Regions from separate parts of the Mesorhizobium argentiipisi genome, predicted to be linked through region 1. Evidence: predicted binding sites of a transcription regulator. Region 1 holds the regulator's gene; each other region holds the start of a gene.

Evidence for each region. Region 1 encodes HrcA, which represses chaperone genes, less so after heat shock. Its sites were predicted from a motif close to GTTAGCACTCNCNNNNNGNGAGTGCTAAC; they were not measured.
Region 2: groES (co-chaperone GroES) is a predicted target of HrcA. The motif match lies at 1,276-1,304, and genes of this name have one in related genera.
Region 3: groES (co-chaperone GroES) is a predicted target of HrcA. The motif match lies at 5,773-5,801, and genes of this name have one in related genera.
Region 4: groES (co-chaperone GroES) is a predicted target of HrcA. The motif match lies at 3,171-3,199, and genes of this name have one in related genera.

Annotation. Positions count from the first base shown of each region.
Region 1 is NZ_JAPYKO010000020.1:74,873-82,314, reverse strand. It holds gene O7A05_RS24210 (PQQ-dependent sugar dehydrogenase) at 1-198, opposite strand, end outside; gene O7A05_RS24205 (hypothetical protein) at 332-529, opposite strand; gene hrcA (heat-inducible transcriptional repressor HrcA) at 772-1,869, opposite strand; gene rph (ribonuclease PH) at 2,103-2,819, shown strand; gene O7A05_RS24190 (VOC family protein) at 3,013-3,423, shown strand; gene rdgB (RdgB/HAM1 family non-canonical purine NTP pyrophosphatase) at 3,423-4,100, shown strand; gene hemW (radical SAM family heme chaperone HemW) at 4,097-5,269, shown strand; gene O7A05_RS24175 (hypothetical protein) at 5,365-5,685, shown strand; gene O7A05_RS24170 (low molecular weight protein tyrosine phosphatase family protein) at 5,719-6,039, shown strand; gene O7A05_RS24165 (hypothetical protein) at 6,251-6,439, opposite strand; gene rsmI (16S rRNA (cytidine(1402)-2'-O)-methyltransferase) at 6,567-7,442, shown strand, end outside.
Region 2 is NZ_JAPYKO010000023.1:29,761-37,202, forward strand. It holds gene O7A05_RS25490 (hypothetical protein) at 1-266, opposite strand, end outside; gene O7A05_RS25495 (class I SAM-dependent methyltransferase) at 339-1,139, shown strand; gene groES (co-chaperone GroES) at 1,369-1,665, shown strand; gene groL (chaperonin GroEL) at 1,729-3,384, shown strand; gene O7A05_RS25510 (TetR/AcrR family transcriptional regulator) at 3,465-4,073, opposite strand; gene O7A05_RS25515 (zinc-dependent alcohol dehydrogenase family protein) at 4,188-5,198, shown strand; gene O7A05_RS25520 (OsmC family protein) at 5,236-5,670, shown strand; gene O7A05_RS25525 (nuclear transport factor 2 family protein) at 5,691-6,077, shown strand; gene O7A05_RS25530 (LysE family translocator) at 6,087-6,698, opposite strand; gene O7A05_RS25535 (YkgJ family cysteine cluster protein) at 6,923-7,273, opposite strand; gene O7A05_RS25540 (hypothetical protein) at 7,278-7,442, opposite strand, start outside.
Region 3 is NZ_JAPYKO010000011.1:50,458-57,899, reverse strand. It holds gene O7A05_RS16775 (glutamine amidotransferase-related protein) at 1-511, opposite strand, end outside; gene htpG (molecular chaperone HtpG) at 631-2,523, opposite strand; gene O7A05_RS16765 (DUF982 domain-containing protein) at 2,585-2,887, opposite strand; gene O7A05_RS16760 (helix-turn-helix transcriptional regulator) at 2,868-3,266, opposite strand; gene O7A05_RS16755 (hypothetical protein) at 3,329-3,550, opposite strand; gene groL (chaperonin GroEL) at 3,619-5,247, opposite strand; gene groES (co-chaperone GroES) at 5,309-5,623, opposite strand; gene O7A05_RS16740 (hypothetical protein) at 5,955-6,302, shown strand; gene O7A05_RS16735 (usg protein) at 6,316-6,594, shown strand; gene O7A05_RS16730 (Hsp20 family protein) at 6,834-7,310, shown strand; gene O7A05_RS16725 (Hsp20/alpha crystallin family protein) at 7,402-7,442, shown strand, end outside.
Region 4 is NZ_JAPYKO010000003.1:133,307-140,748, reverse strand. It holds gene O7A05_RS06180 (cation:proton antiporter domain-containing protein) at 1-168, shown strand, start outside; gene groL (chaperonin GroEL) at 1,100-2,764, opposite strand; gene groES (co-chaperone GroES) at 2,827-3,123, opposite strand; gene O7A05_RS06165 (hypothetical protein) at 3,496-4,371, opposite strand; gene O7A05_RS06160 (LysR family transcriptional regulator) at 4,498-5,535, opposite strand; gene O7A05_RS06155 (alpha,alpha-trehalose-phosphate synthase (UDP-forming)) at 5,914-7,290, opposite strand.

The DNA.
Region 1 (7,442 bases):
GCCGCCGTTCGAAGCGGATTCCGTCACATCGGGCTTCGGCAAATCCTCGGGCTTCAGCAGCCTGCGCACGCCCGGTCGGTCGGCCTTCCAGTCGCCGAAGGCCTTTTCGCCGCTGAGCAAGGGCTGATCCGCCTGCTGCCCAAAGGCACCCGTGGCTAAAACCAGCGCGAAGCCCGCAAGGCCGGCGATCCGCATCATGCTGTTCTCCGTCGTCTGTCAACATGTCCCGTCTGCGGGCGCCTCACTCGATAAGGCGCCCGCAGACAGGACATATTGGGGCAAACGATCGAAAAGAGAAGCGTGCGCAAGCCGATTTGACGGAGCGCCGGCCTCAGGCCTCTTCGGCATCCAAATCGTCGTCGAGGCGCTTTTCCAACTCGACGAGGTCCATCGGTAAGGGCAGGCCCATGGCGCGCATTTCCCTTAATTTCTCGCGCAGCTGCTCCTGGATCTCGTGCTCGTCCTCGGGCTGGTTGATCATTTCCTGAAGCAGGAGGTCGATCTGGGCCTTGATTGCTTCCAGCGCCATATTTGTTCTCCCTCTGCAGCTGCCGCGAACCCTAGGGGCGGCGAGATTCAGGTCAGGCCGCGCCGAAAATGGTAGCTTCCGAGAACCGGAGCGGAGCGTACTTCAAGTACGTGAGCACCGGCCTATGCCGACCGTAGCCTTAACCAAGCTGCCGCGCCACTCACAAGCGCTTCGGCCGGCGAAGGCCGGAAGCGCAGGAAGCTGCCGTTTGCAGGCCGGTCTCACCTGAATCTCGCCGCACTTTAGCGCAGCATGCGCGAAATCAGCTGCGCCGTATAGTCGACCATCGGCACGATGCGGGCGTAGTTCAGGCGCGTCGGCCCGATGACGCCAAGCGCGCCGACGACGCGGGCGTCCTTGTCGCGATAGGGGGCGACGACCAGCGACGAGCCGGACAGTGAAAACAGCTTGTTCTCCGAGCCGATGAAGATGCGCACGCCCGGCCCCTCCTCGGCAAGGTCGAGGAGCTGCAGCAGCCCGTCCTGCGTTTCGAGGTCCTCGAACAGATGACGCAGCAATTCGAGATCGGCCTGGGCGGTGACGTTTTCCAGGAGATTGGCGCGGCCGCGCACGATGAGACGCGCCGGCAGCCCACTTTCGGCGCCGGCCCAGACCGCGAGGCCCTTCTCGACCAGATCCTGCGATAGCGTGTCGAGGGCCGCCCTGGTCTCCTCCTTGATGCGAGCGATCTCGACGCGCGCCTCGGCCAGGGTGCGGCCGCGGATGTGGGCGTTGAGGAAATTGGACGCCTCATGCAGCTGCGACACGGTGATGCCGGCCGGCAGCTCGACGACGCGGTTCTCGACGTCGCCGTTCTGCGACACCAGCACGGCAAGCGCCTTGGTGGGCTCGAGCTGGATGAATTCGATGTGCTTCAGCGCCACCTCGTGCTTGGAGGCGAGCACGAGGCCGGCGCCCCGCGACATGCCGGACAGCATCTGGCTGGCCTCGGTCAGCATATGCTCCAGCGTCGCGCCCGAGCCCGAGGCGCGCACCTGCGCCTCGATGGTGCGGCGCTCGTCGTCGGAAAGGTCGCCGAGCTCCATGAAGGCGTCGACGAAGAAGCGCAGGCCTGTCTGAGTCGGCAGCCGCCCGGCGGACACATGCGGCGCGTAGATCAGGCCCAGATGCTCGAGGTCGCTCATCACGTTGCGGATGGTGGCCGGCGACAGAGACGAGGGCAGGATGCGCGACAGGCTGCGCGAGCCGACCGGCTCGCCGTCGCGCAGGTAGGAATCGACGATCCGCCGGAAAATATCGCGCGAGCGCATGTCGAGTGACTGAAGTACGGGCGACTGAGGCCCGGGCGACTGCGACGTCGGATCGACTGGTTTGTTCATTCCGGCGAGAAACCTCCTGCCGAAAGATATAGACTTAAGCCACAGCGGCGCAACCCGGTGCCGCATTCGCGGTCACGTGCCGCATTTGCGGTCACGTGCCGCATTTGCGGTCACGGTGCCGCGTTCGCGGTTACCCAGCCGGTTTTCCTTTGCGACCGCGTTTTCCTTTGCGCCATGCTGCGCATGCGTCTACAAGCCGCCGACGAATCTGGGAAAGAACAGAAAGAGCCTCGATGCGCCCCTCCAAACGCCAAGCCGACGAAATGCGCGCCATCTCCTTCGAGCGCGGCGTCTCCAAGCATGCCGAAGGTTCGTGCCTGGTGAAGTTCGGCGACACGCATGTCTTGTGCACGGCGAGCCTGGAGGAAAAGGTGCCGGCCTGGATGCGCAATTCCGGCAAGGGCTGGGTGACAGCCGAATACGGCATGCTGCCGCGCTCGACCGGCGAGCGCATGCGGCGCGAGGCCTCCGCCGGCAAGCAGGGTGGCCGCACGCTGGAGATCCAGCGGCTGATCGGCCGTTCGCTGCGCGCCGTTGTCGACCTGCAGGCGCTGGGCGAACAGCAGATCACCGTCGATTGCGACGTGATCCAGGCCGATGGCGGCACGCGCACGGCCTCGATCACCGGCGGCTGGGTGGCGCTCTATGATTGCCTGCGCTGGATGGAAGCGCGCCAGATGGTGAGCGTCGCCAAGGTGCTCAAGGACCATGTCGCGGCGATTTCCTGCGGCATCCATGACGGCCAGCCGGTCATCGATCTCGACTACCTCGAAGATTCCTCGGCCGGCACCGACGCCAATTTCGTCATGACCGGCAAGGGCGGCATCGTCGAGATCCAGGGTACGGCCGAGGGTGAGCCGTTTTCCGAAGAGCAGTTCGCGGCGCTGATGGGACTCGCGAAGAAGGGCATCCAGCGCCTGGTGAGCCTGCAGCAGATGGCGGTGGCCTGACGTTGAATGCGATGAGGTCGGCGATCCTTCACACCCCCCTCTGGCCTGCCGGCCATCTCCCCCGCAAGGGGGGAGATCAGGTGTTGTCTCGGCCTTCGCCAATCTCCAACGCTGAAAGGTTTGCGGCGGCGGCGGGGCTGCCAATCTCCCCCCTTGCGGGGGAGATGGCCGGCAGGCCAGAGGGGGGTGCCTCTTGACTCCCTCAGCAATCTTGGAATCAGCGCTGTATGTGAATGATCTCAAGGCCGCCGAAGCCTTCTACCGCGACATCATCGGCCTCGATGCGCTGGGCAAGGTCGAGGGCCGGCATGTCTTCTTCCGCTGCGGCGACGGCGTATTGCTTCTCTTCAACGCCGAGGCGACGAAAATCCCGCCGGCGCCGGACGCGCGGCTGAAGGTGCCGCCGCACGGCACGGCCGGCGAAGGGCACCTCTGCTTTGCGGCAACCGCCGATGAAATCGCCGCATGGCGCAAGCATCTCGCCGCGAACAACATCGCCATCGAAAGCGATTTCGAATGGCCGCAGGGCGGGCACTCGATCTATATCCGTGACCCGTCCGGCAATTCGATCGAGTTCGCCGAGCCAAGGATCTGGGGTTTCTGATGCATTCGCTTAACGGAAAGAAGATCGTCGTCGCCAGCCACAATGAAGGCAAGCTGCGCGAATTCGCCGACCTGATGGCGCCGTTCGGCTTCGAAGCGAAATCGGCCAAGGACTACGGCCTGCCCGAGCCGGACGAGACCGGCACCACGTTCGAGGAGAACGCCTATATCAAGGCATATGCCGCCGCCAAGACGACCGGCCTGCCGGCGCTTTCCGATGATTCCGGGCTCTGCGTCGACGCGCTCGACGGCGCGCCCGGTGTCTATACCGCCAACTGGGCCGAGAAGCCCGACGGCAGCAGGGATTTCGGCATGGCCATGCAGAAGACCGAGACCGCGCTGCAGGACGTCGGCGCGACCGAGCCTTCGCAGCGCACCGGCCGCTTCGTCGCCGTCATCTGCCTCGCGTTCCCGGATGGCGAGGCCGAATATTATCGCGGCGAGGCCGAAGGTACGCTGGTGTGGCCGCCGCGCGGCACGCTCGGTTTCGGCTACGATCCGGTGTTCCTGCCCAACGGTTTCGACAGGACTTTTGGCGAGATGAGCGCGGAAGAAAAGCATGGCTGGAAGCCCGGCCAGGCGACGGCGCTGTCGCACCGCGCCCGCGCTTTCCAGAAATTCGCGCAAGCGCGATTGGATTTGGGGCGTCTGGACTTGGCTAGGCTAGGATCGGCATGAGCGCGGTCACCATCCCGCTCGACCGCAGCCCCGGCTTCGGCGTCTATATCCACTGGCCGTTCTGCGCGGCCAAGTGCCCTTACTGCGACTTCAACAGCCATGTCCGCCACCAGCCGGTCGACCAGGAGCGTTTTGCGCGCGCCTTCGAGACGGAGCTCAAGACCATGCGCGACCGCACCGGGCCGCGCGAGGTGACCAGCATCTTCCTCGGCGGCGGCACGCCGTCACTGATGAAGCCGGAAACGGTGGCCGCCGTCCTGGAGGCCGTGGCGAGGAACTGGACGGTGCCGGCCGGCATCGAGGTGACGCTGGAGGCCAACCCGTCCTCGGTCGAGGCCGAGCGCTTCCGCGGCTATCGCGCCGCCGGCGTCAACCGCGTCTCGCTCGGCGTGCAGGCCCTGAACGACAAGGATCTGCGCTTCCTCGGCCGGCTGCACAATGTCGAGGAGGCCCTGCACGCCATCGGCCTCGCGCGCGAAATTTTTCCCCGCCTCTCCTTCGACCTGATCTATGCGCGGCCCGGCCAGACGCCGGAAGCATGGGGGTCGGAGCTGGAGCAGGCGATCGGCTATGCCGTCGACCACCTGTCGCTCTATCAGCTCACCATCGAGGAGGGCACGCCCTTCCACGCGCTTTACGCTGCGCGCAAATTCACGCTGCCCGACAACGATCATGCAGCCGACCTCTACGCGCTGACGCAGGAGGTGACGGCGGCGCATGGCCTGCCGGCGTATGAGATCTCCAACCACGCCCGGCCGGGCGCCGAGAGCCGGCACAATCTGACCTATTGGCGCTACGGCGAATATGTCGGCGTCGGCCCCGGCGCGCATGGCCGCTTCGTCGAGAACGGCCGCCGCACGGTGACGATAGCGGAAAGGATGCCGGAGACCTGGGCCAATCTGGTCGAGGCCAAGGGCAATGGCGTCACCGGCGGCGAGATCCTGACGCGCGCGGAAGAAGCCGACGAGTTCCTGCTGATGGGCCTGCGGCTTGCCGAAGGCATTGACCTGCAGCGCTATGAGGCGCTCTCGGGTCGCGGCCTGTCGAGTTCGCGACTTTCGGTGCTGCAGGAAGAAGGGCTGGTGGCGCCGGTCGGCAACGCCCGCCTGCGCGCCACGACCGCCGGCATGATCGTGCTGGATGCGGTGGTGGCGGATTTGGCGCGGTAGAGCAGCAGCCAACTGGTTTGTCAGTCTGCCCGATGATGTTAGATATCGGCCTGCCCTAGCCGAATGCCATTTCCACGCATCCAATGGGACCTGCAATGAAGTTCCTGATTCATGAGACGCTGCGAACTTTAAACACGGATGACGTTTTTGAGTTTGGATTGACCGAGATTTCGAAATCCCGTGCGCATCCCGACTTCTATGAAGCAGTGACCGTATTCAGCAGAAACCAGAAATCGAAGAAACACAAAACATCGGGCTTGAGCGAGTTTGACGTCGTGCGCAGCTTCATGACTTATGTCGGGATAAATTTAAGGACAATCGCAAAAGACGATTCGATAGAATTCGACTTGAACGGACTTACTCTGGATCAGTACATACCGCTTACGAAATCAATACGCGAGATTATGGACGAGTAGCGCTGGTTCCCTCCATAGGAATATCTGCTAGCTTTGAAGAACGTGCTTTTCGTCTGCAGCCAGAACCGGCTGCGCAGTCCGACGGCCGAGCAGGTGTTTTCCAAACGCCGCGACATCGAGGTGGAATCAGCCGGCACCAATCACGACGCCGACAATCCGTTGACGCATGAGCTGGTCGCCTGGGCGGACATCATCCTCGTCATGGAAAAGGCACACCGCGCCAAGCTGCAGAAGAGATTCCGGTCGAGCCTGAAGGGCGCCAGGGTGATCTGCCTCGATATTCCGGATGACTACGACTTCATGGACCCGCAACTGGTACGGCTGCTGGAAGTGAGGGCCGGCAGATATCTCTGAGATGTGGCGCTCCGCGTGGCGTTCGTCATTCTCGGGCTTGACCCGAGAATCCATGCCGTGACCTCGCACGAAGGGCGCGGCGGTGCAGAATTCTGCACCGTGGGTGGCGCTTCGGTGTAACGGCATGGATTCCAGGGTCTTCGCGCGTCGCTTCGCTCTTTGCTCCGCCCTGGAATGACGAGGCGCGAGGTCGCAAAGGTTGCCAGTTGGTTCAAGCGTCGTGCTTCTGGCGGTGCTTGCCGCGGTGCTTCTCGCCATGCGCCTCGCCGTGACGGACAGGCTTCTGGTCGGCCTTGTCGCGGCGCGCGCCGGACTCGGCGGCGATGGGGTGTGGAGGAATGCCCTCGCGGGCGGTCTTGCTTTCAAGTCGGCTGATAAAAATATCGAAGCGATTGGGCATCGTTCGGTCCTGCCTCCTCCCGGGGAATCAGGGGTTAAATTCGCCGATGTGGGTTTCGTTCCGCACTGTGGCAAAGGCAAGGCGATTTCCTTACCTCGACCTCACGTTTTGCAACGGGGCGTCAGCCATGCGAAACAGGGCGGACTATGAGGGGCATTCGGTGACCGGCGACAAACGCAGCTATCTGATCGGACAGAGCGAGATCGCGGCGCGGCCGCTTCAGCCGGCGCTCTATCTGGTGGCGACGCCGATCGGCAATCTGGCCGACATCACGCTGCGCGCGCTGGAGACGCTGGCGGCTGCTGATATCGTCGCCTGCGAGGACACGCGCGTCTCGCGCGTGCTGCTCGAACGCTACGGCATCCGCCGCCGCACGACTGCTTATCACGAGCACAATGCGAGTGAGGCCGGGCCGAAGCTGATCGAAGCGCTGGCGGCCGGGCAGAGCGTGGCGCTGATCTCGGACGCCGGCACGCCTTTGGTCTCCGATCCCGGCTACCGGCTGGTCGGCGAAGCGTTGGAGCGCGGCATTCGTGTGGTGCCGATCCCCGGACCTTCGGCCGCGCTTGCAGCGCTGACCGCGTCGGGCCTGCCTTCCGATGCCTTCCTGTTCGCCGGGTTCCTGCCCGTGAAGACCGGGCAGCGGCTGACCAAGCTGGAGACCTTCAAACAGGTGCCGGCGACACTGATCTTCTTCGAATCGCCGCGCCGTCTGGCAGAGACGCTCGGCGCCATGGTCGAGGCATTGGGCGGCAGCCGCCAGGCCGCGATCGGCCGCGAGCTGACCAAGGCCTTCGAGGAGATGCGCACCGGCACACTGGCCGAGCTTGCCGACCATTATGCCGCGGCAGACACGCCGAAAGGCGAGATCGTCATCTGTGTCGGCCCGCCCGAAGCGGCGGAGGACGAGCCGGCCGACATCGACCGCCTCCTGCTCTCGCTTGCTGCCGAAATGCCGGCCTCGAAAGCTGCAGCGGAAGCGGCGAAGATGACCGGCGGGCAG
Region 2 (7,442 bases), on a different contig from region 1:
TCGGCGGCCCCAAGATTGAGGCAGAAGGGAAAGCGGCGCGCATAGTCGACATAATCGGGCGGCGTCACGGTCGCGTCGAGATGCAGCACCGCGATGTCGGCGGCCGGCTTCGCCGAGGTGCCGCGCAGGACCCGCACCGAATGGCCGCGGCGCTTCAGCTCCTGCAGCAGGTCGAAGAGCATATACGGGCTGTCACGGCGCAGCAGCAGCCCGCGCCGGCTCTGGAAGCGGTCTTGTTCATGCGTGATGACGGCGATGCGTGCCATGCGCCCCACTTGGCTTATTATGCGCCTTCGACTATGCGACCGAACACAATGCCTAACCGATACAGGGTTTGCATGACCGAGCACTGGAATGCAATTCGCAAGCACTGGCAGTTGCTCGGCTCGCCGCTGCGGCCGCCGGCTCAGGTGGTCGAGGCCTATGAACGTGAGCTCGAGCTTTCGCAATCGCACGTCGTGATGTTCGGCGTGACGCCCGAGCTCACCGGACTTGGCGCCACGATGACGGCGGTCGACGAATCTCCCGACATGATTGCCGGCATCTGGCCGGGCGACACAGATACGCGCAAGGCGGTGCAAGGCGACTGGTTCGACTTGCCGTTTCCCGGAGCAAGCGTCGATGCGCTGATCGGCGACGGGTGCCTCTCGGTCATCGGCGCCGCGGACCTCAGGCGCGCGCTGTTCGCGTCGATCGCGCGTGCGCTCAAATCCGACGGGCGCGCCGGCATCAGGCTTTATGCTTGCCCCGAAACCCGCGACGAACCGCAGCAAGTCCGCGCCCTGGCGCTGGCCGGTGGCGTCTCGACCTTCCACGAGCTCAAATGGCGTGTGGCCATGACAGCCATGGGCGGTGCGCCTGATTACACGATACCGGTTACGGGCATCCTCGAACATTTCGACAGGATGTTTCCCGACCGCGAGGAGCTGTCGGCTCGAACCGGATGGGAACTGCCGGTCATCGGAACCATCGAAGTTTATCGGAACTCGTCCGTCGTCTACAGCTTCGCCCCGACGGCAGCGCTGATCAAGGAAGCCGTTGCCTTCTTCGATGATGTCCGGCTGGCCTCGACCGGCACATACGGGCTCGCAGAATGCTGCCCGCTGCTGGTGCTGCGTTCGCCGAAGCGCCTGGACTGACGGCAGGATTGCTTGTTGGCGCCCTCGCGATGGCCGACGCATTTCGGCCTGGCGTCTCGCACGAGAAAAATTTCGCGCCGCCGCCCCATTGCGCGCGCCTTGACTCTCGCAACTCGCCAGCCTATTTCAGCGCGACGTTAGCACTCGCCTTTGGTGAGTGCTAACTCATATCCGGCGGCCTCGCCGGATGGAGGAACAGTTCTCACCGTTCTCATTCGAGGAAGACAACATGGCAAAGTCCAAGTTCCGCCCGCTTCATGACCGCGTGGTCGTTCGCCGGGTCGAATCCGAATCCAAGACCGCCGGCGGGATCATCATCCCGGATACGGCGAAGGAGAAGCCGCAGGAAGGCGAGATCATCGCCGTCGGCTCCGGCGCCCGCGACGAAAGCGGCAAGCTCGTGCCGCTGGACGTCAAGGCCGGCGACCGCATCCTGTTCGGCAAGTGGTCGGGCACTGAAGTCAAGCTCAATGGCGAAGACCTTCTGATCATGAAGGAATCCGACATCATGGGCATCATCGGCTGATCATCGGCCTCATCTGAATCTTCATCTTCGGGCTCTTCCCGAGCCCCTGCCAGGAGCTAAAACATGGCTGCCAAAGACGTAAAATTCTCCCGCGATGCCCGTGAGCGCATGCTGCGCGGTGTCAACATCCTCGCCGACGCGGTGAAGGTCACCCTCGGCCCGAAGGGCCGCAATGTCGTGATCGACAAGTCGTTCGGCGCCCCGCGCATCACCAAGGACGGCGTCACCGTCGCCAAGGAGATCGAGCTTGAGGACAAGTTCGAGAACATGGGCGCGCAGATGGTCCGCGAAGTCGCTTCGAAGACCAACGACATCGCCGGCGACGGCACCACGACCGCAACGGTTCTGGCGCAGTCGATCGTCCAGGAAGGCCACAAGGCGGTTGCCGCCGGCATGAACCCGATGGACCTGAAGCGCGGCATCGACCTCGCCGTCACCGAAGTCGTTACGGCGCTCGGCAAGGCCGCCAAGAAGATCAAGACTTCCGAGGAAGTCGCCCAGGTCGGCACGATCTCGGCCAATGGTGACGAGTCGGTTGGCAAGATGATCGCGGAAGCGATGCAGAAGGTCGGCAACGAAGGCGTCATCACCGTCGAGGAAGCCAAGACCGCCGAGACCGAGCTGGAAGTCGTCGAAGGCATGCAGTTCGACCGCGGTTACCTGTCGCCCTACTTCGTCACCAACGCCGACAAGATGGTCGCCGATCTCGAGGACGCCTACATCCTGCTGCACGAGAAGAAGCTGTCCAACCTGCAGGCCATGCTGCCGGTCCTGGAAGCCGTCGTCCAGACCTCGAAGCCGCTGCTCATCATCTCGGAAGACGTCGAAGGCGAGGCCCTGGCCACGCTGGTCGTCAACAAGCTGCGCGGTGGCCTGAAGATCGCCGCCGTCAAGGCGCCGGGCTTCGGTGACCGCCGCAAGGCCATGCTGGAAGACATCGCCATCCTTACCGGTGGCCAGGTCATCTCGGAAGACCTCGGCATCAAGCTCGAGAATGTCGGCCTCAACATGCTCGGCCGCGCCAAGAAGGTGTCGATCTCCAAGGAGAACACCACCATCGTCGACGGCGCCGGCAAGAAGGCCGAGATCCAGGGCCGCGTCGCCCAGATCAAGCAGCAGATCGAGGAGACCACCTCGGACTACGACAAGGAGAAGCTGCAGGAACGTCTGGCGAAGCTCGCCGGCGGCGTTGCCGTGATCCGCGTCGGCGGTGCGACCGAAGTGGAAGTCAAGGAAAAGAAGGACCGCGTCGATGACGCCCTGAACGCGACCCGCGCGGCCGTGGAAGAAGGCATCGTCGCCGGCGGCGGCGTTGCGCTCCTGCGCGCTTCGGGCAACCTCAAGGCCACCGGCGCCAACTCCGATCAGGCCGCCGGCATCAACATCGTGCGTCGCGCGCTGCAGGCTCCGGCCCGCCAGATCGCGGCCAACGCCGGTGCGGAAGCCTCGATCGTTGCTGGCAAGATCCTCGACAACAAGGGCGCGACCTTCGGCTACAATGCCCAGACCGGCGAGTATGGCGACATGATCGCCATGGGCATCGTCGACCCGGTCAAGGTCGTGCGCACGGCTCTCCAGGACGCGGCCTCGGTCGCCGGCCTGCTCGTCACCACCGAAGCCATGATCGCCGAAGCTCCGAAGAAGGAGTCGGCTGGCGGCGGCATGCCTGGCGGCATGGGCGGCGGCGGCATGGGCGGCATGGGCGGCATGGATTTCTAAGAAGTCTGACCCATCACTGATACGGAAAGGGCGCCGAAAGGCGCCCTTTTTGTTTGCATTTGGAGATCAAATCCAAGTCCTCAGGCGGCACTCTCCGCCTGCCGTGCGACCTTTCCGGCAAGCACCGCCTGCTCGACCAGCGCAGCGACCTCGTCGGCCACCGCCTGGACCGGGGTACGGTCGCGGGTGGCGCGGGCGATCACCATCAGGCCTTCCAGCGAGGATTCGACCAGCAGCGCCAGCGCCTGCGCGCGCCGCTCCGGCACCCCTGCCCGCATGAAAGCCTGGCGCAGCAGCCCGATCCACTGCTCAAAGGCCGAGCGGCAGATTTCAACCAGGTCCGGAACATCGTTTGGTGCGTCGAGCACCACCGGCGCCACCGGGCAGCCGAGCGAAAATTCGTTCTCCTCCAGCATGCGGGCGACCGACTGGTAGATGTGATGGACGGCCACGGCGGGATCGCGTTCCTCCAACAGCGCAGCGCCCAGCCGCTCCGTCACATCAGCGACGCTGGCGCGCGTCACCTCGATGACAAGCTGGTCCTTGCCGCCGGGAAAATGAAAGTAGAGCGAACCGCGGGGTGCTGCGCTGGCGCTCAAAATGTCGTTCAGCGACGTGCCGTGATAGCCGCGCTGCCGGATGAGCAGCGCCGTCGCCTCGATCATGCGGGTGCGTGTGTCCGTCGCCACGTCGACCTCTCGAATGTCAGCCTCTGTCAGGAGCACGCATTATAGAGCTTGCCCCGAATATGACAATCGGTCTACATAATATGTAAATCGGTCTACATATTTTCGGAGGCAGCAATGCGGAATTATCGGCTCGAGGAATTCGGCGACATCGAGAAGCTGGCAGTGTGCGAGGTGCCAATGCCCAAGCCAGGGGCAAACCAGATCCTGGTGCGTGTGCGGGCAACCTCGCTCAACCGCCGCGACACGATGATCCTCAACGGCACCTATCCGCTCCCGCCGCGCGCCGGCATCGTGCCGCTGAGCGACGGCGCCGGCGAAGTCGTGGCGGTCGGCGGGGACGTGACCCGCTTTGCCATTGGCGACCGCGTGACCGGCAGCTACTTCGCGCGCTGGATCGACGGCCGCATGCACCCGGGCGTCGTCGATCAGCTCGGCTGCACACTGGACGGCATGCTCTCAGAATATGCGCTGCTCGACGAGCAATGGGCCGTGCGGCTGCCCGACCATCTCTCATCGCAGGAAGCAGCGACCTTCACCTGCGCCGGGCTGACCGCCTGGAGCGCGCTGACGGGCGCCGAGATTCCGAAGCCCGGACAATGGGTTCTGGTGATCGGCTCAGGCGGTGTTGCGCTCTTTGCCTTGCAGTTCGCCAAGCTCATGGGCTGCCGCGTGGCCGCCGTCACCTCGCGCGCCGAGAAGGCCGACAGGCTGCGGGCACTCGGCGCTGACCTCGTCATCGCGGCGGCCGAAACACGGGAATGGGGCATGAAGCTGCGCGAGGTGACCGGCGGCATCGATCTGGTCGTCGAGACCGGTGGCCCTGCCACCTTCGCGCAGTCGCTGATCGCCAGTTCGCTCTACGGCCGCATCGTGCTGCTGACCGTTCAGGACCAGAAGGGCAAGCCGGTCGAGATCCCGGGCGCGGTCTATCAGCGCAGCCTCGTCACCATCAGCCGACTGTTCGTCGGCAGCCGCAACGGGCTGGAGGCAATGCTTGCCGCTGTCGCCACGCACCGGCTGAAGCCGATCATCGACAAGGTCTTCCCCTTCGCCGAGGCGCGCGAGGCCTACCGCCATTTCCAGCAGGGCGACGTCTTCGGCAAGGTCGTCGTCGACGGCGCGTGACCACGACGCTTTCCCGCAAACAGAGAGGAGATCAGCCATGACAATTCGAGAAGCCTCGGCCCAATGGCGGGGCACGCTCAAGGAGGGATCCGGCCGGCTGCGGCTGGGCAGCGGTGTGTTCGAAGGCGCCTATTCCTTCCCGTCGCGCTTCGAGAGCGGTCCGGGCACCAATCCGGAAGAACTGATCGCGGCCGCCCATGCCGGCTGCTTCTCGATGGCGCTCACCGCCATACTCGGCGCCAAAGGCCATACGGCCGAGAACATCCATACGATCGCCAAGGTGCATCTCGGCGCCACTACGGCCGGGCCGACGCTCACCCGCATCGAGCTCGAAACTCAGGCCCGCGTTGCCGGCATCTCCGCGGAGGATTTCGAGCGGTTGGCGCAAAAGGCCAAGGCGGCCTGCCTCGTCTCACGGGCGCTGGCCGGCGTCGCAACCATCACGCTCAAGCCGAGCCTCGTAGCTCAATGAAACGACAGGGAGAATATCCAATGACCCAGGAATTGATCATCGACATCGCCACGGCCAAGCACTCCGCCGAGACGGCGAAAATCATGCGACGCTATAATGACGTCTTCCAGCGTCACGATCCGGCGGCACTGGACGAATTGGTGGCGCAGGACTGCGTGATCGAGAACACCACGCCGGCGCCCGACGGCGCCCGCCGCATCGGCAAGGCGGCTTGCGTCGAATTGTGGTCGGCGATCGCCACCGGACCCGGCACCCGCTTCGACATCGAAGAAACATTCGTCGCCGGCGACCGCGCCACGATTCGCTGGCGCTTCTGGATGTCCGACGGCAGGTCGCTGCGCGGCGTCAACCTGATGCGTGTCGCGGATGGCAGAATCGTCGAGGCGATGGGCTATGTGAAGGGATAGGTGACCCACTTATCTGTCCGCCAGCGCCAGCTTGGCGCCGAGCATCACGAAGGCACCGGCGAAGGTCCGGCGCATCCAGGTCAGCACCTTCGGCCGCGACACGATGTGGCTGCGCACCGAGGCGGCGAACACGCCGTAAATGGCAAAGACGACGAAGGTCATCAGCATGAAGACGCTGGAGAGCTCCAGCATCTTGGGCAGCGCGTGCGGCTCGGTGGTGCTGACGAACTGCGGCAGGAAGGCGAAGAAGAAGATCGACAGTTTGGGGTTCAGGATGTTGACGAGGACGCCGGAGGTGATGGTCCTCGCGGTCGAGCGCGGCACGGCATCCTGATCGATGCTCAAGCCGCCCTTCTCCTTCAGCGTGTTCCAAGCCATGTAGAGCAGATAGGCGACGCCGAGATATTTCAGCGTCTCGAAAGCGACGGCGCTTGTATGCAGCACAGCGGCGAGGCCGGTGATGGCGGCGGCCATATGCGGGATGATGCCCAGCGTGCAGGCGAAGGCGGCGATGATCGAAGCCCGTACGCCGCGCGAGAGGCCGGCGCTCAGCGTGTAGAGGACGCCGGTGCCTGGCGAAGCCACGATGATCAGCGACGTCAACAGGAATTCGATGCTCATGGATTTCCTCCGCAGCCTGCCCGGCGCGAAGGTACTGACAGACGTGCGACCGGGCAAGCGGGTGGAGAGCGTTATCTTCCCTCTTGAGGGGGAGATGTCGCCGGAGGCGACAGAGGGGGTCGCAGCGCACAAAACGCCAACCCCTTGCGCGACAAGATGACGTCGCTTTGTGCGAGACGACCCCCTCTGACCGCTTCGCGGCCATCTCCCCTCTAGGCGGGAGACTAGCTCACCGCCAGCCTATGCGCTGCCCTCGCCATCAGGCAGTCGTCGCCGCCGGGCATGCAGGCGCGGCAGACATCGGGACGAAGATCATAGATGCCACAGGCCGTATGTTTGCCCACCTCGCCGGTGAGCGCCGAGCATCGCGTGCCCTCGCAGCGCATGCCGGATTGGTCGGCAGCTATCAGCTCGGCCGGGATACGATCGAGCTGCTCCTCCTCCTCGGTCGAAAAGCGTGGCCATTCGGCCGAATAGGCGCAGCATGCGCCGCAGCTCTGGCAGTCGAAGGCAGCAGTTGCCTTGGCTGCCGGATCCGGCAGCCAAGGCAAGCGGCTGTGGCCGTCGTGCGGCAAGGCGCTATTTCTTCTTGCCCGTCTTGCGCGGCGACGCTTCCGCCGATGTCTCGAACAGATCGGTCGCGGCCGGTCCATCGGCTCTCGGAGCGGCAGCCGGCTGGCCCGGCTTTACGGCAGACGGCTTGATCGGCTTTTCGGCAGGCTGACCCTTGGCGGAGTATCTTAT
Region 3 (7,442 bases), on a different contig from region 1:
ATTGCAGCGCGTAGGTTTTCTCGCCGATCCGGAACGCCTGATTGGGGAACATCTCACTCGAGGCGAGATGCACGGCGCCTTCCGGCAGGGCGAACGTATGAAAATGGTTTTGCGGCAGAAAGAGCGGCCGGTCGAGAAAGTCGCCGGCCTCGGCCGTCGGCGTGATCTCGAAATAGCCGAATTCCCTGATGCCGCTTTCCACCGGCCCGACATCGGCGCCCAGATGCCAGGCGATCTGCTGCGCGCCCTGGCAGATGCCGAGCAGCGGCAGGTCGTTATCCAGGCAATGCTCGATCAGCGCGGCTTCGTCGTCCAGGAACGGATGCTTGTCGGTGTCGAAGACGTTGAACGGACCGCCATAGATCACTGCACCGTCGGCAGTGTCGAGATCGATCGGTTCGCCCTTGAACGGCATCGCGGTCGCGATTGCATGGCCATTGGCCTCCAGAGTCGTCTGGACGTGATCGTCGCCTGGTTCTTCCGAGTGCCTGACCAGAACGATACGCTTCATCGGAGGCTCCTGCCGCTCATTTCGCGAGGAACACGATAAAGCCTGGAGGCCTGCTGCGAATGTGCCAGCGTCCAGTTACGGCTGGACGCTGGCAAGCCATTCAAGCGCAGCGCCGGCACTTACCCCTTTGCCAACCCGCGATCGATCAGCCGCGCAAGCCGCGCCGAGAACGCCTTGGCGTCGGCCGGCTTGTCGCCGTCGAGCACGCGCGCTTCGTCGTAAAGCAGGTGCGCGGCGTCTTCCTTGAACGCCTTGTCTTCGTCGCCGAGTTTCGCCAGCGCCGCCACGCGCTCGTGGCGCGGGTTGATCTCGAGGATCGGCTTGGCCGCCTTGTCGAGCCGGCCGGCGGCATTGAGCAGGCGCTCGAACTGACGGTCCGGGCCATGCTCCGGCGCGACGAGGCAGACGGCGCTTTCCGTCAGCCTGTCGGAGGCCTTCACGTCCGACACCTCTTCGCCAAGCGTCGTCTTCACGAAAGCCAGGAAGGCGGCGATATCCGATGACCTCTCGGCGTCGGGCTTCGCCGCATCCTCCGGGAGCGCGATATCGGCAAGTTCTGCCGCGCCTTGCGTCACCGATTTGAACGGCTTGCCGTCGAATTCCGGCGCCATCGTCACCCAGAAACTGTCGACCGGGTCGGTCAGCAACAGCACCTCGATGCCGCGCGCGCGAAAACCTTCGAGCTGCGGCGAGGCTTCGAGCCGGGTGCGATCGTCGCCGGCCATAAAGAAGATCGCTTTCTGGCCTTTCTTCATCGCTCCGACATAGTCGGCAAGGCTGCGCCAGCCGTCGCCTGAAGTTGTCGAACGGAAGCGGGCAAGCTTCAGCAACTGCTCGCGCCGCTCGTAATCCTCATAGAGGCCTTCCTTGAGGACGACGCCGAAATTCTCCCAGATTTTGGCGTAGGCTTCGGCATCGTTTTCGGCCGTTTTGACGAGGTCGCCGAGAACGCGGTTGGTCACGCCCTTGCGGATCGCTGCGAGCAGCGGGCTTTCCTGGATCATCTCGCGCGAGACGTTGAGCGGCAGGTCGGCGGAATCGACCAGGCCGCGCACGAAGCGCAGGTAGCGCGGCAGGAGATCGGCATCGTCGGTGATGAAGACGCGGCGCACATAGAGCTTAATGCGGCCCTTGCGGTCCTGGTCGAACAGGTCGAACGGCCGCGATCCTGGCACGAAGGCGAGCACACTGTATTCCTGCCGGCCCTCGGCGCGGAAATGGATCGTCGAGGCTGGCTCGTCATACTGGCCGGCGATGCTGCGGTAGAAGTCGGTATATTCCTCCGGCTTGATCCCGCTCTTTTGCCGCACCCAAAGCGCCGTCCCGTCGGCGATGTCGCGCGGTTCGGCGCCGGGTTTCTCAACGAGCGTGATCGGCACCGGCACATGGCCCGACTGCGACTTCGCCAGCCCCTCGAGCCGATAGGGCGTGGCGTAGGAAGAGGCGTCTTCCATCAGATGCAACACGACGCGCGTGCCGCGTTTGGGCGCTGCCTCGAGCGGCACCGGCGCGATTTCATAGGTGCCCTTGCCGTCGGATGACCAGCGGAAGGCCTCGTCGCTGCCGGCCTGACAGCTGATGACGTCGACACGGTCGGCGACCATGAAGGCCGAGTAAAAACCGACGCCGAATTGGCCGATGAGTTGCGTGTCTTCCGCCGCCTTACCCGCCTCGACGCGCTCCATGAAGGCGCGCGTGCCGGAGCGCGCGATCGTACCAAGCGCCTCGGCCATCTCGTCGCGGCTCATGCCGATGCCGTTGTCTTCGACCGAAAGCTCCTTGTTGTCCGGATTGGCGGCAATTGTAATGCGCGGCTTGGCATCGTCGCCCAGAAGCTCTGGCCGGCTCACCGCCTCGAAGCGCAGCCTCTCGCAGGCATCCGCCGCGTTGGAGATCAGCTCGCGCAGGAAGACATCGCGGTCCGAATAGACCGAATGCACCATCATATGCAGCAGCCGCGAGACGTCCGCCTCGAATGTCCTGGTTTCCTTCGCCTTGGTGTCCGTCGTCATTCAGAATTCCTGGGTTAGGTTATTTTGTCCGCCGCGCCAGCACGCGCCGGGTTTCAAATCTTCAGCCATTATTGCTTGTGGACGCGCGCCCTGCCAGCGCTGCGGGCGCCAGCGAAACCATGTCCGGCGCCAGAATATCGTGGCGGCGGGCGAAGGCAACAAGGGTTGCCCGCACCGTTTCCGCGTCGATCTCGCCGGCAATGCCGGCTCTGCAGGCGTTGAGCGCGATCGCATATGCGCTGCTCCTGCTCGCCGCGGGCCAATCTTGCAGCAGGGCATAGGCTTCCGCCACCGTCTCCAGCCGCACCGGCAAGCCCATGCCGACGAGGACAGTGACAGGCTCTTCAAAGCGGTCGTGGTTCATGGTCTGGACCCTCTTTCGGATGGATGCCCATCGCGCCGGGGCGAAGGCCGACGGTCCCGGCGAGCACATGCCGGCGCGGGTAGGGGGCTTGCAGGACGATGCCGTGCGGCCGCTGGCCGATGCCGGTGAAGGCCTGCACAACCACCGGGCCCGCCGGAGTGGTGAGGGCCGCTGGACTCTGCTGGTTCAGGCGCGGCGGCGGCAGCGCGCTATGCGCCTTGGCCAGGGCCTCGATCCAGGCGGCGACCGCCAGCGGTACCGGCGCGCGCCCCTCGATCCAGCGCGCCACGTCGTTTCTGGCGCAGCCAAGCTCCTGCGCGAGGGCGGCGGCGTCCCATCGCAAGGTTCTCAGGCATTCCCGCAATCGTCCCGCAATCATGGCAATCCTCGTCCGTTCCGCGATCGTATGGACCCCGCCTTGGAAGCGGTGCCCGATTTGGCTCAGCCGCGTGCGGATGTCTCCGCCGCCGATACCTGCTGTGCGGCGAGGAACATCAGCGTCGAGGCGACCGTCCGCCGGTTCCATCCAGCGGATTCGGCCGTGTCGAGCAAGCGTGTCAGCAGCGGCTTCAGCGCGCTCCGGCATTCGGCTTCATAGGCGAGGAATTCGCTTGCCGGATGCGTCGGCGCGGGAACCGAGCCATCCCCGCTCATCATATCCATAAGGGGCCTCCCATCGTGCGTTTCGAAACGCCCGCTCCCGTTGCCGGAAGCGGGCTCCCGTCGGCGTCTCAGAAGTCCATGCCGGCACCGGCCGGCATGGCCGGAGCGGCTTCCTTCTTCGGCTTCTCGGCCACCATCGCCTCGGTGGTGACGAGCAGACCGGCGACCGAAGCGGCGTCCTGCAGCGCAGTGCGCACGACCTTGGCGGGGTCGATCACGCCCTGCTTGTAGAGGTCGCCATATTCGCCGGTCTGGGCGTTCCAGCCATAGGCGAATTCGGTCTTCTCGCGCAGCTTGCCGACGATGATCGAGCCTTCCGACCCGCTGTTCTCGGCGATCTGGCGCGCCGGAGCCTCGATCGCGCGCCGCACGATATCGACCCCATATCTCTGGTCTGGGTTGTCGACGGCGACCGCGTCGAGCGCCTTGGCCGCCCTGAGCAGGGCAACGCCGCCGCCGGGCAGGATGCCTTCCTCTACCGCGGCGCGCGTGGCGTGCAGCGCGTCGTCGACGCGGTCCTTCTTCTCCTTGACCTCGACTTCCGTCGCGCCGCCGACGCGGATCACGGCAACGCCGCCGGCGAGCTTGGCGAGCCGCTCCTGCAGTTTTTCGCGATCATAGTCGGAGGTAGTCTCCTCGATCTGGGCCTTGATTTGCGTGATGCGGCCCTGGATCTCCTCCTTCTTGCCGGCGCCGTCGACGATGGTGGTGTTTTCCTTCTCGATCGCGACCTTCTTGGCGCGGCCGAGCATCTCTAGCGTGACGTTCTCCAGCTTGATGCCGAGATCCTCGCTGATGGCCGTGCCGCCGGTGAGGATGGCGATGTCCTCCAGCATGGCCTTGCGCCGGTCACCGAAGCCCGGCGCCTTGACGGCGGCGACTTTCAGCCCGCCGCGCAGCTTGTTGACCACCAGCGTGGCCAAAGCCTCGCCCTCGACATCCTCGGCGATGATCAGGAGCGGCTTGCCGGACTGGACCACGGCTTCGAGCACGGGAAGCAGGGCCTGAAGATTGCTGAGCTTCTTCTCGTGGATCAGCACATAGGGCTCTTCGAGCTCGACGCGCATCTTGTCCTGATTGGTGATGAAATAGGGCGAGAGATAGCCGCGGTCGAACTGCATGCCTTCCACGACTTCCAGCTCGGTCTCGGCCGTCTTGGCCTCCTCGACGGTGATGACGCCTTCGTTGCCGACTTTTTCCATAGCCTCGGCCAGGAAGCGGCCGATCTCGGCATCGCCATTGGCCGAGATGGTGCCGACCTGCGCGATCTCGTCGTTGCTGGTGATCTTGCGGGCGTTGACCTTGAGCTCGGCGACGACCGCATCCACCGCCTTGTCGATGCCGCGTTTCAGATCCATCGGGTTCATACCCGAGGCAACGGCCTTGGCCCCTTCGCGAACGATCGCCTGAGCAAGCACGGTGGCCGTTGTGGTGCCGTCGCCGGCGATGTCGCTGGTCTTCGACGCGACCTCGCGGACCATCTGCGCGCCCATGTTCTCGAACTTGTCCTCAAGCTCGATCTCCTTGGCGACGGTGACGCCGTCCTTGGTGATGCGCGGGGCGCCGAACGACTTATCGATCACGACATTGCGGCCCTTCGGGCCGAGGGTCACCTTCACCGCGTCGGCGAGGATGTTGACGCCGCGCAGCATGCGCTCGCGGGCGTCGGAATGGAATTTGACTTCCTTGGCAGCCATTGGATCACTCCTTGTTTAGGCAGCTTTCATTGACTGGGTTGCGGTTCGATCGAAGCCCCGGTCAGGCGGCTTTCTTCAGCGTCGCGGCCTGCTCGATCACGCCCATCACATCGCTTTCCTTCATGATGAGCAGATCCTCGCCGTTGAGCTTGATCTCGGTGCCGGACCACTTGCCGAACAGGATGCGGTCGCCGACCTTCACGTCGAGGGGCACGAGCTTGCCGCTCTCGTCGCGGGCTCCCGGGCCGACGGCGATGACTTCGCCTTCCTGCGGCTTTTCCTTGGCAGTGTCGGGGATGATGATACCGCCGGCCGTCTTCTCTTCGGCCTCGACGCGGCGCACGAGCACGCGGTCATGCAGTGGACGGAACGTCATATCGTTCTCCTTCAGGACAAACAGATTGCGAGAGGTCCCTCCGCTCCGGACCGGTAGGACCGGAGCGGGGCTCGCGCGACCCTTTCGGCATCGCGCGCATGTCGAACTAATTTTGCCTTCTTCTACTTTCAAGGGGGTGCCGAAAATTTTTTGGCACTCTCGACCCTTGAGTGCTAGCGCGCTGAAAACATGCGGTAAATTGGACCGTTCCGATAACGGAGAGGCTTGAATTCGCGATTGAGTTGAACAAGATTATCGGCGCCCGGCAGCGCCGGGACCGTTGAGAAACTGGAACCCGAAACAAGGAGTTTTTTGGAGACGGAGGACAGAAATGGACCGACAGACGCTTTCGCCGATCATTCCTTCCCTAGCTCCCGAAATATCAGACCTTTCGCTCGACCGGCTGCTCTCGCCGGCCAGCCATTTTCAGCATCCGCGGGATGTGCTGGAGGACAGCTCGCTCGACATATGGGAAAAACGGGCGATCCTTTCGTCCTGGGCATCCGACGCTTGCGCCGTGGAATCGATGCCGGCGCTGCGCCAGCCGCCGGGCACCGAGCGGCCGGTCTCCTTCGACGACATCATGGATGCGCTGCGTCGGCTTGATGCGCTAGCCCCGCCGCCTGGCGGCCCTGCCGGTGACGACCACCGGCAGCTGGTCGACCGGCTGAGCGCGTGAGGGCCCGAAGGCGATGGCGAGAGCGGTCAGCAGGGAATTCCGCTTGCAGATGAATGGCTATGGCTTGACCACTGCCGAGATCCATTATCATCTGCCCGACCATCCCAGCCTGCTCCAGCTTTACGTCTGGCAGGACTATGATCTTGCCCCGGATTTCCCCGTGCTGAGGGGCTTTCTGGGCTTTTGGGAGCGCGAGCTGGCTGGCGCCTTGCATTCTGTCCGCGTCGCCCACCATCGGCTCATCAGGGCATCGGAATGGCGGGTCGTCGACGGGATCATCGCGATCCATTGAAATCAGCTCCTCAAGGCGGTCGTTTTGTACGGCCGCCTTCAATTCATGATTTGCCTGCCTGCATGCAGACGAAGAGGCTGACTTTTTCACGGCCTTGAAGGCGCTTCGGGCGGGGTCTTGACGTGCCCGCGTCGAATTCCCAGATCGATTGTGCCGGTGCTTGAGAGAGACCGGCAGGTCAAGGGGCACAGCTTCCTTGGCGCCCCTCGTATCTATGTTGCTCAATGGAGGATGTAGCTATGAGAACCACGTTTGACTTCAGTCCCCTGTTCCGGTCGAGCATAGGCTTCGATCGAATGCTGAACGCGCTCGAAACGGCGAGCCGGATCGAAACCGTCGACAATTGGCCACCCTACGACATCGCCAAGACCGCGGAAGACGACTACCGCATCACCATGGCGGTGGCCGGATTCTCGCAGGATGAACTGGCCATTACCCAGGAGCAGAACATGCTTATGGTCTCGGGCCAGAAAGCCGGCGAGGACAAGGGTGAGTACCTGCATCGTGGCATCGCCGGCCGCGCATTCCAGCGACGCTTCGAGCTTGCCGACCACGTCAAGGTCGTTGGCGCCAGCTTGGTCAATGGGCTGCTGACGATCGATCTGAAGCGCGAGATCCCGGAAGAGATGAAACCGCGGCGGATCGACATCGCAGCCGACAGCGCCACGCTCAAAGGCACGACAAAGAAGATCGAAGCCGAGAAGCACGCCGCCTGACGGCCGTCCTGTGAGCGCATCCGAGCTACGCGCCGGGCACTGCCCGGCCCGTAGGAGCCTTTCAAGCCGATGAACAGAAAGGAGCGAAACCATGAGTGTCCGTGATCTGATTCCCTGGGGCCGGAGCAACAG
Region 4 (7,442 bases), on a different contig from region 1:
AACGTCGTCGCCCGCGCCCATTCCGATGCCGAGGTCGAGCATCTGAAGGGACTCGGCGCCGATACCGTGATCATGGGCGAACGCGAGATCGCGCGCGGCATCGTTGAAGAGGTTCTTGGCGACAAGCCGGTGTCGCGGTCGCAGGCGGCCGAACCTTCCGCTGCCTGATCAGCCAGCGCGCATATGCCTGCAATGTGACCTTAGGCAGGTTCAAGCGACGAATGCAGAACCGCCTTTTTGCGCGACACTGCCGAGTCAGCCGGCGGCGAAAGCCTCGCACACGCGATCGAACGGGTCGCACTTGGCGGGACCATCGTCATGTTCGCTTAGGAAAGTGGCGAACTCACGCTGTTGGATCGTGTCAGTTCGTCCGGGTCACGAGGGGGCTAGTTGCAGCGTCACCCTACTCAATCCCGGTTTCCGGCACGTCGCCGAGGCGTGCAGCAGATCACGACGGACATTTTGATCCGGCGATTGTGAAATCCTGCGCTCGGTTCGATTGTCGTGATCGACACAAGCTCCTACAATGCCGAAGGCAACGCGAATTTGCCTACGCCGGCAACGAGCCAGGTGGAAGTGCTAACTGGTTGCCGATGCGGGTAGGGCAAAGAATGGCTCGGAAGTCCAGATGCTTTCGCATCCTTAGCGGCCTGAGTCATAGGCCGAAATTGCCTCTCAAATGATCAAGCCCGCTACCGGGGGGGCTGGCAGCGGGCCTCGATAGCGCGATGGGGGGTGCGCTGCCTCCAACGCCGACATCACATCTGGAAGGAGGAGATGGTCGACAGCGCGAACATAGGGATAGCACAGCATATTGCAATGCACAAAATGTGGAAATGCGGAAGCATTGCCCCGGAGCGCTCTTAGGCATCATGTCGATGACGCTCTCAGTGGAAGCGGCGCTTTTTTCAATCTGGACGGCAGCCCAGCGTTTGTCGGGTGGGTTCGGAAGCCCATAGGCCGCTAAGCCTGTTCCTGAACGGCTGGCAGTCAAGGCAGCGCAGGCGATTGTATCGCTGCGGCACTTAACCGATCGACAAAACACAAAAGGAAAGGGCGGCATCGCTGCCGCCCTTCCGGAGATCCTCGAAAGGTGCCCTTAGAAACCCATGCCACCCATGCCGCCCATGCCGCCCATGCCACCGCCAGGCATGCCGGCCGGCATGCCGCCGCCAGCCGAGTCCTTCTTCGGAGCTTCGGCGATCATGGCTTCGGTGGTGACCAGCAGGCCGGCGACCGAGGCCGCGTCCTGGAGAGCCGCGCGCACGACCTTGACCGGATCGACGATGCCCATGGCGATCATGTCGCCATAGTCGCCGGTCTGGGCGTTGTAGCCATATGTCGCACTCGCATTGTCGAGGATCTTGCCGGCAACGATCGATGCTTCCGCACCAGCGTTGGCCGCGATCTGACGGGCCGGAGCCTGCAGCGCACGACGCACGATGTTGATGCCGGCAGCTTGATCTGAGTTGGCGCCGGTGGCGTTGAGGTTGGCCGAAGCGCGCAGCAGGGCAACGCCACCGCCAGCAACGATGCCTTCTTCCACGGCCGCGCGGGTCGCGTTGAGGGCGTCATCAACGCGGTCCTTCTTTTCCTTGACTTCGACTTCCGTCGCACCGCCGACGCGGATCACGGCAACGCCGCCGGCGAGCTTCGCCAGACGTTCCTGCAGCTTCTCCTTGTCGTAGTCCGAGGTGGTCTCCTCGATCTGCTGCTTGATCTGGGCAACGCGGCCCTGGATCTCGGCCTTCTTGCCGGCGCCGTCGACGATGGTGGTATTCTCCTTGGAGATCGACACCTTCTTGGCACGGCCGAGCATGTCGAGGCCGACATTCTCGAGCTTGATGCCGAGGTCTTCCGAGATGACCTGGCCACCGGTCAGGATGGCGATGTCTTCCAGCATGGCCTTGCGACGATCACCGAAGCCCGGCGCCTTGACGGCGGCGATCTTAAGGCCGCCGCGCAGCTTGTTGACGACCAGCGTGGCGAGCGCCTCGCCTTCGACGTCTTCCGAGATGATGAGCAGCGGCTTCGAGGTCTGCACGACGGCTTCGAGGACCGGCAGCATGGCCTGCAGGTTGGAGAGCTTCTTCTCGTGCAGGAGGATATAGACGTCCTCAAGCTCGGCAACCATCTTGTCGGCGTTGGTCACGAAGTAGGGCGAGAGGTAGCCGCGGTCGAACTGCATGCCTTCGACGACTTCGAGTTCGGTCTCGGCGGTCTTGGCTTCCTCGACCGTGATGACGCCTTCGTTGCCGACCTTCTGCATCGCTTCCGCGATCATCTTGCCGACCGACTCGTCGCCATTGCCGGCGATGGTGCCGACCTGGGCGACTTCCTCGGAGGTCTTGATCTTCTTGGCGGCCTTGCCGAGAGCGGCGACCACTTCGGTGACGGCCAGATCGATGCCGCGCTTCAGGTCCATCGGGTTCATGCCGGCGGCAACCGCCTTGTGGCCTTCCTGGACGATCGACTGCGCCAGAACGGTCGCGGTCGTGGTGCCGTCGCCGGCGATGTCGTTGGTCTTCGAAGCGACTTCGCGGACCATCTGCGCGCCCATGTTCTCGAACTTGTCTTCAAGCTCGATTTCCTTGGCGACGGTGACGCCGTCCTTGGTGATGCGCGGGGCGCCGAACGACTTGTCGATGACGACGTTGCGGCCCTTGGGACCGAGCGTGACCTTCACCGCGTCGGCGAGGATGTTGACGCCGCGCAGCATGCGCTCGCGGGCGTCACGGGAGAATTTTACGTCTTTGGCAGCCATGTTTTAACTCCTGGCAGGGCTCGGAGAGCCCGAAAAATTCAAGTTGAAGGTGAGGCCGATGATCAGCCGATGATGCCCATGATGTCGGATTCCTTCATGATCAGAAGGTCTTCGCCATTGAGCTTGACTTCGGTGCCCGACCACTTGCCGAACAGGATGCGGTCGCCGGCCTTGACGTCCAGCGGAACCAGCTTGCCAGCTTCGTCGCGGGCGCCGGAGCCGACCGCGATGATCTCGCCTTCCTGCGGCTTTTCCTTAGCCGTATCCGGGATGATGATCCCGCCGGCGGTCTTGGATTCGGATTCGACCCGGCGAACGACCACGCGGTCATGAAGTGGGCGGAATTTCGACTTTGCCATTATGGATTTCCCTGGTGCGATGTTGAACGATTTCCGTTGCCGGAGCGATTGGCACTCACCTAGGCAGAGTGCTAACAATGGGGTGGATAGGCCGTTGACGGCTGCAAGTCAAGGCGCGGAGAACGGCGGAACCAGAGCGAAGGACGTGGGCTGGGGGCCTATATTTTTCTTCAACACGAGCAAGAGGATGGGCTCATTTCTTGCATCAGCCACGGAGGCGGCGGCCGTCAGCGCGGGTCGCCGGCTGTGGACTAAACAGGTCGGCATTTCGCAAGCGTTCTGGACCGATTTACCGCATCCATGAACCTGGCGAGGTCGCCAGGACCCTCGGTGTTGGTTAGGTGCGCTGCTTTCGCGTCAAGGGGCTGAGACTCAGACCTGCGGCTTGATGTCATGTTGCGGGGTCGAGCCGCCGTTGAAGAAGTTCTCTGCCCTCTTGAATTGACTGGTGGAGTTCGCATTCACGAGCTGCTGGAAGTTTTCATGGTCGGGCCCCCCTTTTCGGATCCGGCGTGCCTGTACGATGCTGGTGATCTCGGTATAGCCCATGTCCACATCGATCAGTCGCATCGACGAGCAGCAGGACCTCAGCTCAAGGAAGTTCTGTTTGAACTCGATCTGGCGCAGAACGATCGCTCCGTAATCGTAATATCCACCGGCTCCATTATCGAGAAGGTAGCTCTGGTAGGTGCATGTCAGGGCCCTGTATTGCTGCGCCTTGGCGTTGGCGCTGAAGGTGATGTTACCCATCGCCGTCAGGAATGACTCGAAATCTGTCAGCAGCGATGCCCCGTCGGTAATGATCGCCTGGGCAATCAGAGAAAGGAAGGTGGCCGAGACGGAAGTACCAACAGCCTTTTGCGAATAAAATTTCTGTTTTTGCTGTCCGATCGAAAGATCGGGAATGTTGCTTAGAACGTCAGCCCAGGTGGTGAGGTCTAGCATTTTTGAGTCAATGGCAGGAAAATTGGAATGCATGTAGTCGTAAATGAGTCCTCCAATAGCAAGAAGGTTGTCTTGGTTCTCATTCATGATTCGGCTGTACATCGGGATATTTGTTTGCTGACCGATAAGGTGAAACTGTACGGTCCCCTCGTCGTTGGCGATCAGGTCGTTTTTCCTAGGCGCGGCATCTGCCATTGACAAAAGCCGAGAGCTGCCATGGAAAAAGGCTCGAGCGGCCTTGTAGGCATCGTCAGTGTGCTGGTTTTCACGTTCCTTCACGTCAAGCGACCATTCGTTTGGCATTTTATTCTCCTTTGTGAGAGTTAGGGTAGTTGTTAGATCGTGAGCCCTTGGAAAGCGCGCAACTTGAGCATCGGCTGACATGTGTGCATCTTGGCTCAATCACGTGCGGACAAGCAGCGTGAGTCTTTAACGGGGCGCTTCCGTTATGGCCCTGCCAGTTTGTGATGTTTGCATCAGTTCTGTTTGCGAAGCCGCTGCGGTGATCTCGTGGCGCAGCCAGCGATGCTCCGGGTCGCGATGGCACCGTTCGTGCCAAATGAGGGCGACCTCGTAAGGGGTCAGTTCCACGGGCGGATCGACAATCGCCAGGGGGAGCAAGGCAGCGATCCGCGTTGCGACGCGCCCTGGGACAATCAGCACCAGATCGCTCGCCGCGACTGCCGCGGCTGCCGTCAATATGTTGGAAACCAGCACCGGATCGCGATCCAGAACATCCAATTTGACCAGTTCGTCATGCACCCGGCCGAACCCGTCCTTGGAGTCCGATGCAATGGCAGCGTGGTGCAAGGTCGCGAAGCTATCGATCGTCCATTCCCGCGCCAGGGCTGGGTGACCCTGGCGAAGCAGGCAGGCAAAACGGTCGGCATAGAGCGTACGGCGCAAATAACCCAGTGGTGCAGCATCGATCTGCCCGATTGCCAGATGGATTTCGCCTTGCTCAAGCCGCAGGAGCGCGCCGGCCAAAAGGGGGTCGGTGACGATATCGAGATTAGGCGCGTGCTCGCGCAAAAGTGGCAGTAGAGGCGGCAGCAAGATAAGCGCTTGGTGATCGGGCATCACCATTGTGGCTTTCGAACGCCATTCCCCTGGGGCGCAACTGCGGTCCATCATTGCGCGGATAGCGCTCAAGATCGGCGGGAGGACTTTGGCCAGACACTCGGCCTGCGGCGTCGGAACCAGACTGCTCGATCCACGAACCACAAGATCGTCATCGAAAATTCCACGCAGCCTTGCCAGTGATCGGCTCATGGACGGCTGGCTCACGCCCATGTACCGGGCTGCATGCGTGACGTTGCGGTACTCCAGCAGCGCCTCAAGAGACAACAGCAATTTCAGGTCGATCGATTCCAGCATCTGCTGTTGCCGTGTGGCGCGCGCGCCATTGACAATGTTAGGCGACCGCTCACTTCTGCTTGAACGATCCCGACTGTAAACGAGGTCCATGCCCCTCTCCTTAGTTTAGTAGCGGTGTGCTCACGCTAGCGTCGTTATGGTTGGCGTTGAGGGCCGGCCTGCTGATGACAGTAGCGGTGTCGTCATTGGTTTGACGTGGTTCAAGGTACCGGTCTCGATCAGCGAAACGATCACAGTCGCTGCGGGCGAACGAGCACCTTCTGCGCTTCACGCGGGGGCAAAGCCTCCGGCGATGTGGAGGCGGTCTGGCTGACCAGGGGTGAAATCCTCACTCGCGGCTATAGTGGTCGGCAACTACCGAGGCACCATCGGCCGCCGTCGGCGAGGCAAGAATGCTGCCTCATCGATATGCCGGGCCCAGCCTCACACTCGCGACACTGTCGCCGCGAGGCTGGGCCCACGAAAGGCTCAGTGTCGATTCAGTGACGAGAGAAAATCGCTGCACCACTTATGGACATCGTGCTCCCGCAGAACCGTCATGATCGCCCTCCAGCGGTCAATCCGCTCCCCTCGCGGCAGAACGAGGGCTTTTTCCATAGTGCGCGCCATCTCCTCCGTGTCGTAGGGATTGACGAGCATCGCTGCGCCCAACTTCCTGGCGGCGCCGGAAAAGCGTGAAAGAATGAGAACGCCGGGGTCCAATGGATCCTGCGAAGCGACATACTCCTTCGCCACCAGATTCATGCCGTCGCGAAGCGGAGTCACCAACCCGATACGCGCCTTGCGGTAGAGGCCGGCCAGCTCCGACTGCCCGACCGACTTGTTAATGTAGTGCACGGGCACCGAATCGACGGTTCCGAGTTCTCCGTTAACGCGCCCGACCAGTTCGGCGACGTCCTTCTGAACCACCCTATATGCCGGGATACTTGCCCGGGATTTCGGGGTGATCTGCAGCAGCAACGTCTTGTCGACACGTTCACGGTGGCTCCGCAGAAAATCACGAAAGGCGACGATGCGTTTCTCGATACCCTTCGAATAATCAAGCCGATCGACGCCGATTGCGATGTCATAACCAACCATCCTCGGATAAGTCACCTGCAGACGCTCATTGCGGGCCGCATTCTCGGCGAGACTTTCGAAATTCGCAGTGTCTATGCTGATCGGAAAGACGCCGCAGCGAAACTCGTTCTGATACGCTGCGTAGAAACCCTCTTCGATGCGTTTCCCTTGCTCCTCGCGGTTCAGACATTCGAGGAAGTTGCTGAGATCGTAATCCGTATGGAAGCCGACGAGGTTGCAGAACGAAAGCCCGCGCAGCAACGCATCGTACTTCGGGACAGTGGAGAAGATGTCCGCCGGCGGCCATGGAATGTGCAGAAAAAAGCCGATCCTGTTGCTGCAGCCGAGCTTACGCAGCTCTTCAGCGAGCGGAATCAAGTGATAGTCGTTCACCCAAATAACGTCGTCATCGCGCAGGAGAGGGTTCAACAGCTCTGCAAACCTCTTGTTGACACGATGATATCCGGCCCTTCGTGCCTCGGAATATTCGGCCAGATCAGGACGGCCGTGGAAGATCGGCCAAAGAACCCTGTTGGCGAAGCCCTCGTAATATTCGTCCAGATCCCTCTGCGAGAGATCAACAAGCTGATAATTGATGCCGTCATCTTGCAGCGGTGTCAGCTCCGGCGGGGCGTCTTCGGCCACCACCCGCTCCGACCAGCCCATCCAGAAGCCGTGCTCTTTCTTGAGCACCGCTTTCAGCGCGATGGCCATCCCACCCGCGGGCGGCACCCCGTTTTCATCGGGCAGCGGAACCCTGTTGGATACAACGATCAATCTACTCATTTCTACCTCCTGCGTTTGAGTACAACGAGAGACTCTGCGCTCAAGTTGTTTGTAAGGTTTGTGGAATTCGTGGCAATATTTTCCAGAATATTCGCCACAATAATTCAGTAAGACGCGGTCTAAATTGGTTCTCTTGATGTCTTGATCACCTG